3 regions of the Virgibacillus sp. 6R genome follow, and region 1 is predicted to be linked to each of the others. Evidence: riboswitches for the same ligand, from Rfam matches in the RefSeq annotation. Region 1 holds a riboswitch; each other region holds the start of a gene.
What was found. Region 1 has a riboswitch for S-adenosylmethionine ahead of BKP57_RS12220 (YezD family protein). Riboswitches for the same ligand answer to the same signal wherever they lie in the genome.
Positions count from the first base shown of each region.

Region 2: it holds a riboswitch for S-adenosylmethionine, as region 1 does, so the genes downstream of both, BKP57_RS10765 (methionine ABC transporter ATP-binding protein) here and BKP57_RS12220 (YezD family protein) in region 1, are expected to answer to the same signal.
Region 3: it holds a riboswitch for S-adenosylmethionine, as region 1 does, so the genes downstream of both, metK (methionine adenosyltransferase) here and BKP57_RS12220 (YezD family protein) in region 1, are expected to answer to the same signal.

Region 1 covers NZ_CP017762.1:2,691,849-2,696,531, reverse strand. Annotated here, with positions in the region: gene metE (5-methyltetrahydropteroyltriglutamate--homocysteine S-methyltransferase) at 1-185, opposite strand, end outside; gene BKP57_RS12225 (bifunctional homocysteine S-methyltransferase/methylenetetrahydrofolate reductase) at 354-2,201, opposite strand; gene BKP57_RS12220 (YezD family protein) at 2,374-2,547, opposite strand; SAM riboswitch class I at 2,718-2,822, opposite strand; gene BKP57_RS12215 (ABC transporter ATP-binding protein) at 3,325-4,080, shown strand; gene BKP57_RS12210 (hypothetical protein) at 4,067-4,683, shown strand, end outside.
Region 2 covers NZ_CP017762.1:2,393,456-2,398,138, forward strand. Annotated here, with positions in the region: gene serS (serine--tRNA ligase) at 1-20, shown strand, start outside; gene BKP57_RS23425 (hypothetical protein) at 269-367, opposite strand; partial or broken gene BKP57_RS23430 (amphi-Trp domain-containing protein) at 406-537, opposite strand; gene BKP57_RS10755 (DMT family transporter) at 957-1,307, shown strand; gene BKP57_RS10760 (DMT family transporter) at 1,309-1,623, shown strand; SAM riboswitch class I at 1,849-1,954, shown strand; SAM riboswitch class I at 2,538-2,642, shown strand; gene BKP57_RS10765 (methionine ABC transporter ATP-binding protein) at 2,821-3,852, shown strand; gene BKP57_RS10770 (methionine ABC transporter permease) at 3,842-4,492, shown strand; gene BKP57_RS10775 (MetQ/NlpA family ABC transporter substrate-binding protein) at 4,512-4,683, shown strand, end outside.
Region 3 covers NZ_CP017762.1:629,478-634,160, reverse strand. Annotated here, with positions in the region: gene BKP57_RS03000 (ABC transporter substrate-binding protein) at 1-10, opposite strand, end outside; gene pckA (phosphoenolpyruvate carboxykinase (ATP)) at 293-1,879, opposite strand; SAM riboswitch class I at 2,117-2,231, shown strand; gene metK (methionine adenosyltransferase) at 2,495-3,700, shown strand; gene asnB (asparagine synthase (glutamine-hydrolyzing)) at 4,155-4,683, shown strand, end outside.

The sequences.
Region 1 (4,683 bases):
ACCGGAATTAAATCGATTCCTTTTTCCTGTTGTTTTTTTAAATTGCGTAACCGGATTTCTGTTGTTTTTTCAATTAACTCCGTCTCAGAAATAACCCCACTCCAAAAATTTTCTAATGCTCTTTTCCACTCGCGATTTTCTCCAATTCTCGGATAACCAATATTCGAACTCTTTATTTTTGACATATATACTCCTCCATTTTTATATGTGATCGAAAATCATGAGATACATATTATTAATTATTGACATTCTCTCTCGGGTTCCCCGGTTCTAGGATAGGTTAATTAATTATGTTCTAAACGACTATCCTTTAGATTTTGATGTATACTTATCCTCAAACCCTACACCCTAAATTAATGTGAGGATAAGCTTGCTTGCGCTCGCATGGCATTTGTTTTTTGATGAATATAGTTAACTAATTCGACGATCATATCATAGCGCATAAACGGAGTAATAAGATATATCCCGTGAAAATGTTCAAAAGCTGTATCAAGTAACTCTTTCGAAATAGCAATGCTTTCTTTTGTTGATTGCTCTCGATTTCCCTCAGCTGCTTTCATACGAGAGCGAACTTCATCCGTAAGCTTTATCCCCGGTACTTCATGATGTAAAAATTCAGCATTCTTTGTAGAGGTTAATGGCATAATTCCAATAAAAATCGGTGTCTCTATATGTGAAGTTGCTTGTTTCAAAGCAATTATTTTCTCTTTGCTATAAACAGGCTGTGTCATGATATAGTCAGCACCGCTTGCTATCTTTCTCTCCAATCTAGCAACCGACTTTTCTACATGATTCACGTTGGGATTAAAAGCCGCTCCCACTGTAAATGAGGTATGTTCTCTTAGGGAATCCCCGGAAAATGACATACCTTTATTTCCTCTTTTAATTAATTCAATTAACTTAAATGAATTAACATCAAAAACAGAAGTTGCTCCTGGAAAACTGCCAATTTTAGTTGGATCACCTGTTATAGCTAAAATTTCATGAATTCCTAAAATGTCTAATCCCATTAAATGCGACTGTAAGCCAATTAAATTACGATCTCTGCAAGATAGATGGACTAACGGTCTGATCCCCTGTTCTTTAATAATCGTTGCAACAGCTACATTACATATTCGCGGTGTAGCAAGCGAATTATCGGCAAGTGTCACTGCGTCGATTCCAGCTTTCTTTAACGCTCGTATTCCTTGATAATATTCTGTCATATCTAAATGTTTCGGAGCATCTAATTCAACGATAATGGTATGTCGTTCTTTTGCTAATTCTGCCAGCGATTTTTCTTTTCGTTTCCTTTTTAAAATTACTCTCTCTCGCTGCGGAATTTCTACCACTTTTTCTGTAATCGGGTCCGTATCTTTTAATCCTTCAGCTAATGCTTTAATATGATCAGGAGTTGTTCCGCAACACCCTCCTAATAAGCGCACCCCTTGTTCTCGCAATTGTCCGGCACACTGTTTAAAATAAGCCGGTTCATTTTTGTAATAAAGTACACCATCCCGATATGCAGGCAAGCTTGCATTTGGATATGAAGCTAAAAAGGCCTTTTTTGGTAAAGGAACTGATTGTAAGGATGTAATTATTTGTGATGGGCCAAAACGGCAATTAACACCAACAAGATCGGCACCCAAAGATTCCAGTTGCTGTAACGCTTCAGCTAACGGTGTACCATTTTCCAAAACTCCCGGAACATGCATCGACACATTTGCGATAATAGGGATTTCCGTTTCCTCCCGAGCAATTTCTAACACCATTGTTAACTCATCCAGATTATAATAGGTTTCTAAAATAAGCCCATCTATTCCTTCTAAAAGTAAACAATATAATTGTTCTCGAAAGCTTCGTTTAATTTCTTCTTTTGTTTCATTTAATGCTTGAACGCCATGAATACCGCCAATACTTCCTAAAACATATACTCCTTTTTGCCGGGCTTGCTTTGCAATTTGTACGGCTTTTTGGTTAATCTTTTTAACTTGTTCTTCTAAGCCGTATCGTGCCAATTTAATATAGTTTGCTCCATATGTGTTTGTTTGAATGACAGTTGCTCCAGCATGAATATATGCTTCATGTACCTGTTGAACTTGATCTGGATGGGTTATGTTTAATTGTTCAAAACTTTGATCGATACCATACGAATATAACATCGTTCCCATGGCACCATCTGCAATTAAAATTTGATCTTGTAACTGTTGTAATAAGCTCATGTTGGTGTCACCTCCTCCTTTGCAATTAAATATCTGCTCATAACCAGATAAGTCTTACTAGCAGTTCATGCGGGATAAAAATAGTTTTTCTAACATAGTAAAAGGCATCTTTCACCTTATTAAATAATCGAAAAGGTAAAAGATGCCTTTAGTTGTCTAATCGGCATGTGCTTTATTTAGAATTTTGCAATGAACGATTGTTATTTATATTCGCAAACCGCTTTTTCTCCGTTGTGTCAATTTGCGTAACCCTTCCATCGTGTACAGTAATGACTACAGATCCGAAATCAATTGCATCTAAGCTTTTTCTTACGTACTCCCATTGTACTTCATCCAATTTACTCATTTTCTCATCTTCCCTTCTCTTTATTGTTAAAGTACAAGCATCCAAAACACCTTTTGGGAACTTGTAAAGCAATTGTCCATGTAACGTATGGAAGAGCCGCCAATTTTAAATATTAAAAAACCTCTTCCTATTGACAAATAAGAAGAGGTAGATTATTTAAGTTAACGCTCTTCTTATCTTTCAGGCATAATGCTTGCTGGAATTGGCACAGTACTTTAACAAAGTCTGTTGCCGAGGTTTCACTGGGCCAGTCCCTCCACCTCTCTGGATAAGAAATCATGTGATATTAAATTTGTTTAATACTTTACACCGAAAGTGTATTATTGTCAATCTTTTATTTATAATTTTGTGTAAATATAACACAAATCGATTTTACACATACAGTATAGAACGCTGTTGAGGATTGTCCATCGTCGTTAAATAGGGGTTTTCCAGCTTAAACTTATTCCCATCAGCTGACGAACATACCTATACAAATAATCGTACACTTCTATGATCCCCCCGACGCTACCCGCAAATGGGCTTCATATTTTAGATTTTTTCCCACATTATAAAATTATTATTAGATGATAAATAAATTTAACTATCGTATAATGACCCTATGAAGTGCGCGTTGGCAATTGATTTGGTTTGTTCTTCACAAGCACCATAAAAGAAAAGCCCTTTTTCATTTATCCTTGGCTCTTTGGGGCTGTATGAATGAGAATTAAAATTTTATTAGGGAGCAGGTGAGGGTTTTTGTCTACGGAAAAAGTCTTGTCGTTAAAAAATTTATCCATGAGTTATGGAAGCAAAAATGTATTAAATGAAATTAATCTCGATGTATATCCAGGACAAATCATTGGATATATTGGGCCTAATGGTGCCGGAAAAAGTACCACCCTTAAAATTATGCTCGGATTAGTGGGAGAATATAGTGGTATGGTAGAAATCTTTGGCGAAGATATTGCAACAAGTGATTATTCCTATAAGCGTAAAATTGGTTATGTTCCAGAAAATGCAGAGATTTATGATAATCTGACAGCAAATGAATATTTAACATTTATTGGAGAGCTTTACGGCATGGAGCAAAACGAAGCAGCAAACAAGGCAGAAAGTCTGATGCAACAATTTGGCATGGAAGATGTTCTACATACACGTATTTCTTCATTTTCAAAAGGGATGCGGCAAAAAGTGTTAATTATTTCCAGTCTCTTACATAATCCGGATTTAATTTTTCTTGATGAACCATTAAGTGGACTAGATGCCAATAGCGTAATGATTATAAAAGATATCTTAGAGCAGCTTGTCGCACATGGAAAAACGATTTTTTATTCTTCGCATATTATGGATGTTGTCGAAAAAATCAGCAATCGTATTGTGTTACTTGTAGACGGTAAAATTGCCGCTGATGGGACATTTGAAGAGTTACAAGAACAAAATAAGCAAGGTTCCTTGGAAGGAATTTTCAACCAATTAACTGGTTTTGATGAGCACAAACATACAGCAGAAGAATTTGTTCGCATTGTGACAAATGGTGATGCCAATGATTAATTTTTCGTTAAAAATACTTGATTTGCTTCAGCCGCTTTTTCGTATGCTTCGAATGGATTACCCAATGATGCGCAAAATACTTGAGGTCAAGCTAACAATGGACGGACGTCGAACACCGACTGTTTTTGCTTCTAACGTATCTAATAAAAGGAAATACGGGAATCAGTTTGTAAAATCGTTATTTATTTATGTATTATACGGCTTAATCCTCATTCCTTTTATATTTTTTGGAGAGAATTATATCTTTCAAATCAGTATTATATTCGGTGTCTCTATGTTTATCCTAATGACGTCTATGGTTTCAGATTTCTCATCGGTACTTTTAGATGTTCGCGATAAAACCGTCCTTCACACTAAACCAATTCATACAAGAACGATAAGTGCTGCTAAAATTGTTCATGTTGCGATCTATATGAGCATGCTCACAGGAGCATTTATCGGAATTCCTTCCATCGTTATGTTAGGAGTTCAAGGTATCAGTTATTTTCTGCTTTTTTTAGCAGAAATCGTTTTATTAATTTTGTTCATCATGACCATTACAGCATTAGTATATATTTTTATATTACGATTTTTCAGTGGTGAAAAGCTAAAAGATATGATTAA
Region 2 (4,683 bases), 300 kb from region 1:
GGAAAGAAGTCATTCAATAAGCGAAGTCAACCATTATCCATATGGTTTGTCGAATCTTTTGTGTGTCAACCAAATGATAAGTAGAAGAGAAAAGTCGCAACTCATTTCATAAACGACAGGTGCAAAAACAGCTAAAGCACCTTATTTCAACAAGGGAAACAAAAAGCTTGAAAGATAACAGCAAATATCCGCGGATGCAAAAAGTTTAGGCTTAATCAGCGTTTCATCCGCGGATAAAGTTATTTTGATTGCATAACGACTACGAACATTATTCTATTTTTAATGGGGCTTTTTCTGCTCCTTCATGCCATTCCAGTTCAAATTCAAATTCATATTTTCCATTTCTTTCTTCGAGTTCGATTTCCACTGTGACAGATTCTGCTGGCTGTACGATTTGTACTGTTCACCTTGGTGAAGCGTAAAAGAACCTTCTTCTTTTAATTTTGTCGCAATGGTTTGGAGCATCACTGCTGCCTGGTCTCTTTCCATTTTTTTCTTATACTTCACCAGCACGTTCGTTCTGTTTCTATTAGCCATGACGACACCCCCTCCTTTTTGCTTTATATATAGTATTCTTCTACAAAAAAGTGCAAAACCCTCTTAAATTCGAGTTTTTATAGAGATTGTTCAAAAAGTAGGCTCTATACTAAAATAGTACATTACTGCGTCGTTTACCGGTACTCTTTTGAAAACTTAACATATTCCAACTCTTAATTACGTTGAAAGTTATAGCTTTATTTATTCTAACAATCATAGTTTATAGTAATAGACTTAACTTTTATTTAGAATGCGTTTTGAAACAGCCTTTCGTCGATTTCGATATTTTGTGCCCATAGTAGTCATTCGGCGATAATAATACCTTCTTTTTATCAAACATTGAACCAGTTATCCGCCCCTATTAAGGATGTTTTTCTTCCTGTGGTAAAATATACGTGAAGGAGGATGAGTATTATCAAATGGCATGGTTATATGTTCTCTTCGCTGCTATTGTTGAAGTGTTTTGGGTGATTGGTTTAAGATATTCGCAAACATTTTGGGAATGGATTGGTACGATCATAATGATTATTTTCAGCTTCTACTTTGTGATTAAAGCATGCGAAAAATTACCTTCTGGCACTGTCTATGCTGTTTTTACAGGTTCTGGAGCTGCTGCTATTGTATTGATTGACTTTATTGTTTTTGGAGCAGATTTTTCGATTACAAAACTAATTTTTATCGGCTTAATTATTATTGGAGTAGTGGGGATTAAAATAACGACAGACGAGAAACAAGAAAAGTTTAAAACCCCTTCAGACGGAGGAGATTAATTTGGCATGGGTGTATCTTATTATTGCAAGCCTTGGAGAAATTTTTGGTGTCATGAGCATAAATTTTTATAATCAGAAAAAAAGCATTGGGCGACTATTTGCTGTTGTTATCACTTTTGGATTCGGATTTTATTTTTTGTCATTAGCAATGAAGGAAATTCCACTAGGAACGGCATATGCCATTTGGACAGGATTAGGGGCAGCTGGTGCTGTCTTAATGGGCATCCTCTTTTTTAAAGAGTCGGCAGGGTGGAAACGTATGTTATTTCTAAGTTTTATCATTGCGGGGGCGGTAGGTTTAAAAGCGATTGAATAAGTGAAGCAAAGAAGATTGTGTATAAGTAAAGCTGTTTTGATTGTAAATTCGTACAGCTATATATGAAGAATTGTAACTACTGGAAAGAATCTAAAGTGGAAATATTGAGGGTTATAACAGTGTCGTGAAAAATCTGACACATGTCTATTTAAAAAACTATTTGACAGGTAAAGGAAACCGTAGTATGATATAAAACAATATCCTGAAAAGTAAATATAATATTACTTCTTATTCAGAGAGGTGGAGGGAATTGGCCCTTAGAAGCCTCGGCAGCGGACTATTGATAGTACTGTGCCAAATCCAACAAGCAGGTAAGCTTGAAAAATAAGAAGAGGATCCATAGATTGGAAATCCCTTCTTAATCACATAAGGAGGGATTTCTTTTTTTATAAGATAAGAAACCAGCATGGCTCACCTAGAGCGCGAGCCACCATCTATCATGAAAAAACTTTTGCTTTATAATGTTTAGATTCTGAAATACTACCTAAGATAAATAAGTTATATAATGGTAAATAGCGTTTTTTTCATACAAAAGTATAAAATTAGATGCTTGGGGATAAAAAAATAACTGGATAGCCACGTCCGGCTCCATCACCCAGCGACTAGGCCGCCCTACGATAAGTCATCATCGTCGCTAAGAGGAAGGCCGTCTAAAAACGGGCTTGCCGCCCACACGTCGGCATACCCCCTGTTAGTGGCATGATTCCTTTATCTTTAGTTGATTCGTTCCATTCGCTACGTTGCTAAACGGGCGCCCCGAGCCTTTGTTCGATAATATAGGAAAAGAGTTATATAAATTTATGACCTTGAACCATTAGAGTGACACGGAACTTAACGCGTGTAGCATGTTAATATTCTTATCCATTAAAAAAAGCTTTAACATGTGGTTAAGCTATACTTTTACAATTGAATACTTCTTATCCAGAGAGGTGGAGGGACTGGCCCTTAGAAGCCTCGGCAGCGGACTAATATATAGTACTGTGCCAAATCCAGCAAACATGTTGTTTGAAAGATAAGAAGAGGATACTCATATAATAAAACCTCTTCTTTCGAAAGGGGTATTTTTTATGGCGATAAAATGAAATGTATGAGTAGATGCGATCTAAGCTAGGTGGAGTAAGGTTCTAAAGCATTGTTTCACATGGAACAAATTTTTAAGTAAAACAATTCTAAAAATAAGTATGGGGGAATTGCTTGATGATTACATTTGATCATGTAACAAAAGTGTATGAAGGAAAAGATCGGCCAGTCAAAGCGCTAGATGACGTCGATTTACAGGTGGAAAAAGGAGAAATCTACGGTGTTATCGGATTTAGTGGTGCAGGAAAAAGCTCCCTTATTCGTTGTGTGAATCTATTAGAGCGACCTACTTCTGGTAAAGTGATGGTTGATGGAAACGACTTATTAAGTCTTTCCGCTAAAGAATTGCGCGAAGCTAAGCGAGATATTGGGATGATTTTTCAGCATTTTAATCTTTTAAATTCTAAAACGGTGTATACAAATGTCGCGATGCCCCTATTGGTAGCAAAAGTGGCGAAGGAGGAAGTAAAGAAACGTGTCATGGATTTACTCACTTTTGTTGGTTTAGAAGATAAAGCAAATAGTTATCCAGAGCAACTGTCGGGAGGACAAAAACAACGGGTTGGAATTGCGCGTGCCTTAGCAACGAAGCCAAAAGTACTTTTATGCGATGAGGCGACATCAGCACTTGATCCAGAAACAACAAAAGCTATTTTACAGTTGTTGAAGCAAGTGAATCAAGAATATGGAGTAACGATTTTGATGATTACCCATGAAATGAATGCGATTCGAGAGATTTGCGATAAAGTTGCTGTCTTAGACAAAGGAAAAATCGTGGAAGCAGGAAGTGTGTTTGATGTGTTTTCTAAACCGAAAACAGCAGTAACTGCTAAGTTTGTCCGTTCGGTAATGCATGATACGATACCTGATTCAGTCTATTCATTGCTTAACAATCAGACAGCAGGCAGACATATCTATCGGATTGTATTTGTCGGAAATAGCGCTGGGAAACCTTTATTATCGCAAATCGCTAAAACGTATGCAGTGGACGTCAATATTTTATTTGGCAATATAACAGAATTACAAGGTGTTCCTTTAGGCAATTTAATTGTTCAATTTTCAGGGGATGAGAAAGAAATAAAGCGGGCTATGATGTATATTCATCAACAAAAGATTACGGTAAAGGAAGTGTTGGCAAATGTTAGTTGACCAGCAACAAATAGTACAGGCGCTTTGGGAAACAATTGTCATGGTCGGTGTGTCATTGCTATTTTCATTTCTTATCGGGCTTGTATTAGGTGTTTTATTAGTAGTAACGAGAAAAGGTCATTTATGGGAAAACAAAGTTGTTTTCACCATCTTGAATGCAGGGATTAATATCTTTCGTTCCATTCCATTTATTATTTTGATGGTTGCTGTCATCCCATTTACAAGACTTGTTGTCGGAACATCCATCGGGACAGCGGCAGCAATTGTACCAATGATTCTATTTGCTGGTCCTTATATTGCGCGATTAATTGAAAATTCATTGCTTGAAGTTGATCCGGGAGTTATGGAAGCAGCACAGGCAATGGGAGCTACACCATGGCAGATTATGATACGTTTTCTTCTGCCAGAAGCATTAAGTTCTTTGCTACTAGGAATTACGATAGCAACCATTGGTTTAGTAGGCGCATCGGCAATGGCTGGAGCAGTCGGTGGTGGAGGTCTCGGCGATTTAGCGATTACATATGGCTACCAGCGATTTGACACGGTTGTTATGTTCCTTACTGTAGGCATTCTTATCATAATGGTGCAAGGATTACAATCAATCGGAAATTATCTTTCCAAACGAGTGAGAAGAAGATAAACAAAAGGAGTTGTTTAAAATGAAAAAAGTAACGTTCATATTTTTCCTATTAATTACATCGGTCATTATCAGTGCATGTTCCAGTAGTGAAGCCAGTTCAACGGTGAAGGTGGGAATTAGCGGTTCTGATACGTCAATCTGGGATTATGTAGCAGAAAAAGCGAAAAAAGAAGGAATTAACGTCGAAATTG
Region 3 (4,683 bases), 2.1 Mb from region 1:
TTTTCTTCATCCTATTTGCCCCTTTCATTGATGATTTAGTTTGTCAAAACAGTTTATGATTGCATTTAAAAATGTGTGAATGCCTATATAATGGATGTTTTATAAAAATGAAAAACTAGGGGGTAGAGTAGGTGAGTGTTAAGAATGATTTTAGTAAGAGCTTGAGGGACGCTCTTGGGCATCTCTGTAAGCCCAAGCAAAAAAAATCGACCTCGCAATAATGAGGTCGACATGCAGCAGTAACTGCAAATTAATTTTATATAAAATTCCTTTTGGGATGAGGAAACAATGATTAACCCTTATAAATAGGGCCAGCATTAGCGATATCTTCACGAGCTTCTGTGAATTGCTTAAAATTCTCATGGAATTTCACCGCAAGCTGTTTTGCTGTTTGTTCATAAGCGGCCTTATCGAGCCACGTGTTTTCCGGAATTAATACTTCATCCGGCACTCCAGGTACATGCATCGGAATTTCTAATCCGAATATTTTATCCTTTGTTGTCTCTACGCCATGTAATTCGCCCTCTAATGCAGCATGAATCATAGCGCGAGTATACGAAAGCTTCATGCGCTTCCCAGTACCATAGGCTCCTCCCGTCCAACCGGTGTTTACAAGAAACACATTTGATTGATAAGCGTCAATCTTTTCCCCAAGCATGGCAGCGTATTTGGACGGTGCCAATGGAAGGAATGGAGAACCGAAACAAGCTGAGAATGTTGCTTGTGGTTCGGTTACACCTCGTTCTGTTCCTGCTAGCTTACTTGTATATCCGCTTAGAAAATGATACATGGCCTGTTCTTTCGTCAATTTACTGATAGGAGGCAATGTTCCTGAAGCATCAGCGGTTAGAAAAATAATGGTGCTTGGATGCCCAGCGATACTTGGTACGGCAATGTTATCTATGTTTTCTAACGGATATGCTGCGCGAGTGTTTTCTGTTAAAATAGTGTCATTATAGTCAGGAATTCTTGTTTGGTTATCTAACACGACATTTTCCAATACTGCACCAAATCTAATGGCATCGTAAATTTGCGGTTCTTTTTCTTGCGATAAGTTAATGCATTTAGCATAACAACCACCTTCAATATTAAACACGCCATTAGGTCCCCAGCCATGCTCGTCATCGCCAATTAAACGGCGGTACGGATCAGCTGATAATGTTGTTTTACCTGTTCCTGACAAGCCAAAGAACAAAGCAACATCGCCTTCTTTACCAACATTAGCGGAACAATGCATAGATAATACATTGCGTTGAGGGAGCAAATAATTCATCACGGAAAAAATAGATTTTTTAATTTCGCCGGCATACTCTGTTCCACCTATTAATACGATACGTTGTTTAAACGATACAAGAATAAATGCTTCTGAGTTTGTACCGTCTACTTTAGGATTGGCTTTGAATGTTGGTGCAGACAAAACGGTAAACTCTGGCTGATGCTCTTTTAACTCTTTTTCTTTAGGTGTGATAAACAACTGTCTGGCAAATAGATTATGCCACGCATATTCATTGATCACTTGAAGCGGAAGACGGTAATCATGATCTGCTCCAGCATATCCTCTAAATTGAAAGATCTCGGATTTGTTTTTTAAATATTGAACGACTTTTTGGTAAAGTTTATTGAAAGTCGCTTCATCAATGGAACGGTTCACTGTTCCCCAGTCAACATAGTTTTCGCTGATTTCGTCTTTTACAATAAACTTATCTTTTGGTGAGCGGCCTGTGTAAGCCCCTGTTTCAGCTTGAACTGCACCTGTAGCTGATAACTTACCTTCTTTTCTAGCCAAGATTTTTTCAACAAGCTGCGGTACCGATAAATTCGATAATAAATAAGGGTGAGAATATAATTCGGTTACATAAGACTTTTCTACCGTTTTCATTTTAAAAATACCTGCCTTTTAATTCAAATTTATTCACGTTCAACGATTAAGAACGATTGTGATATACTCAATATGTTTATTAGTATAACACATTCACCTAAATAGTCCATACTAAATATCGATGAAATTAAAAAAATATTTATCTTTTCATTATAGTGTGTGAAAAAAACATATAGAAATACGGGGAAATTAGTTGACATAAAGGGGTTCTTTCGGTAAGCTGAAATTCGAACGGTTCTCTTATTCAGAGTCGGTGGAGGGACAGACCCGAGGAAGCCCAGCAACCATCACATTTCATGTGAAAAGGTGCTAACCTGATGCAAGGTAAGTAGGTCACCTTGAACAATAAGAGCGAAAGGTCCGCTATTCCCTTTCCTCCATGATAAGCAGGAAGGGATTTTTTTGTGTTAAAATGGATAGAATGCTAGCGGTTGAGATGTTTTGAAATGGAATAAATACTGCTGTTCATAACCATAAATCCTATTTACATTCATAGGAGTGGTTGTTGTCGTTTTGGACAAGTAAAGTATGGACTTCATAACATTCCCTAAAATGAAAGGTGCATCTTGTTTATATAGAGTTCCGTAACCGACTTTAAAAGGAGGAAGTAGCAATATGGCTACGAATCGACGTTTATTTACTTCTGAAAGTGTAACAGAAGGTCATCCTGATAAAATATCGGACCAAATTTCCGATGCTATCCTTGATGAAATATTACAATCTGATCCCTATGCTCGAGTTGCCTGTGAGACAACTGTTACAACAGGACTAGTATTGGTAGCAGGGGAAATATCGACCACTACATATGTAGATATTCCTGCAATCGTTCGAAAAACCATTGAGGATATTGGTTATACACGAGCAAAGTTTGGATTCGACGCCAAAACCTGTGCGGTACTAACAGCGATTGACGAGCAGTCTCCGGATATAGCAGGGGGGGTAGATACTGCTTGGGAGGCAAGACAGGGGCAAATGAGCGAGGAAGAAATTGATGCTATTGGTGCTGGTGACCAAGGACTAATGTTTGGGTTTGCCTGTGACGAAACAGAAGAATTAATGCCATTGCCAATTTCTCTAGCGCACAAATTAGCCAAGCGTTTGGCAGATGTCCGTAAAGACCATACATTGGATTACTTAAGACCGGACGGAAAGACACAAGTAACTGTAGAATATGGAGAAGATGACCAGCCTATTCGAATTGATACAATCGTCATTTCGACACAACATCATCAAGATATAACGGTAGAACAAATTGAAAAAGATTTAATGGAGCATGTTATTATTCCTGTTGTTCCAGCACATTTATTAGATGAAGCAACGAAATATTTTATCAACCCAACTGGACGATTTGTGATTGGGGGTCCACAAGGCGATGCAGGCTTAACCGGAAGAAAAATTATTGTTGACACTTATGGTGGTTATGCACGTCATGGTGGTGGTGCATTTAGTGGTAAGGATGCGACGAAAGTGGATCGTTCTGCTGCTTATGCTGCTAGATATGTAGCAAAAAATATTGTTGCCGCCCAATTAGCAAAAACATGTGAAGTTCAACTTGCGTATGCGATTGGTGTAGCAGAACCAGTTTCGATTGCTATCGATACATTTGGAACCGGGGTTGTAAGCGAGGATGAATTGGTCCAAGCTGTACGAAAACTATTCGACCTTCGCCCGGCTGGCATTATTCGTATGCTTGATTTACAAAAGCCTATTTTTAGAAATACAGCTGCATATGGACATTTTGGTCGTACGGACGTTTTATTCCCATGGGAAAAGACAGATAAAGTGGAAGAATTGGTAGCACTAGTAAAAGAGCAGCAATAATGATGAGAGCGAGAGCATGATTTTTCTTTTGATGGAGATAGAGAAATCATGCTTTTTTTTCGGTGCCAAGATAGGGGGCTAATTTGGTTAAATGGGGGAAGTTTACATATAATAGGAATAATGTTGTTTACATAAGAATTTGGGAGTAACTAAATGATCGAAAAAAACAAAAGGCATCATTGAATTTTTTACCGTTTTTGATGAGAACAATTGAATATATGGTACGGTTATGGTATCTTTACTCACATCTGATGCAATATAGGTCTCCGCAAAAAATGGTGATCACAGACGGTCATATGTACATCAACAGACAAGAATTATATAATGTAGAACTTATTACCCTATAAAACACGCTTTATTTGGAAGTTTTTTACTAGCGAATAATGTGGTATGATAATATTGAAAAATAATCTTACGCCACGTTACTATTATTAATGAGAGAAGGTAGACAGCAATGTGTGGTTTTATCGGAATGATATTTGATAATCCAGTCGAACGAACAGAACAAGAAATTGAATTGTTTAAAAAGCAAAATAATTTGATCACTCATCGGGGGCCAGATGATGAGGGCTATTATTTTGATTCCTATATTTCATTCGGATTTCGCCGATTAAGTATTATTGATATTGAAAGTGGTTCACAGCCATTAAGCTATAACAATGAACAAATCTGGCTCGTTTTTAATGGAGAGATTTATAATTATATCGAATTACGTGAAAAACTGCTTGAAGAAGGCTACGAATTCCAGACAGACTCAGATACAGAGGTTATAGCTGCACTTTTTTCCAAACATAAGGAGAATGCCTTTCAATATTTAAGAGGTATGTTCTCGATTCTTATTTGGGATAAAGAGACAGAGCAATTATACGGTGCGCGCGATCCTTTTGGTATTAAGCCACTTTTTTATCATGAAAATTCCTTTGGGACGTCATTTGCATCAGAGAAAAAAAGTATTACCTTAATGATGGAACAAGAAGAAGTAG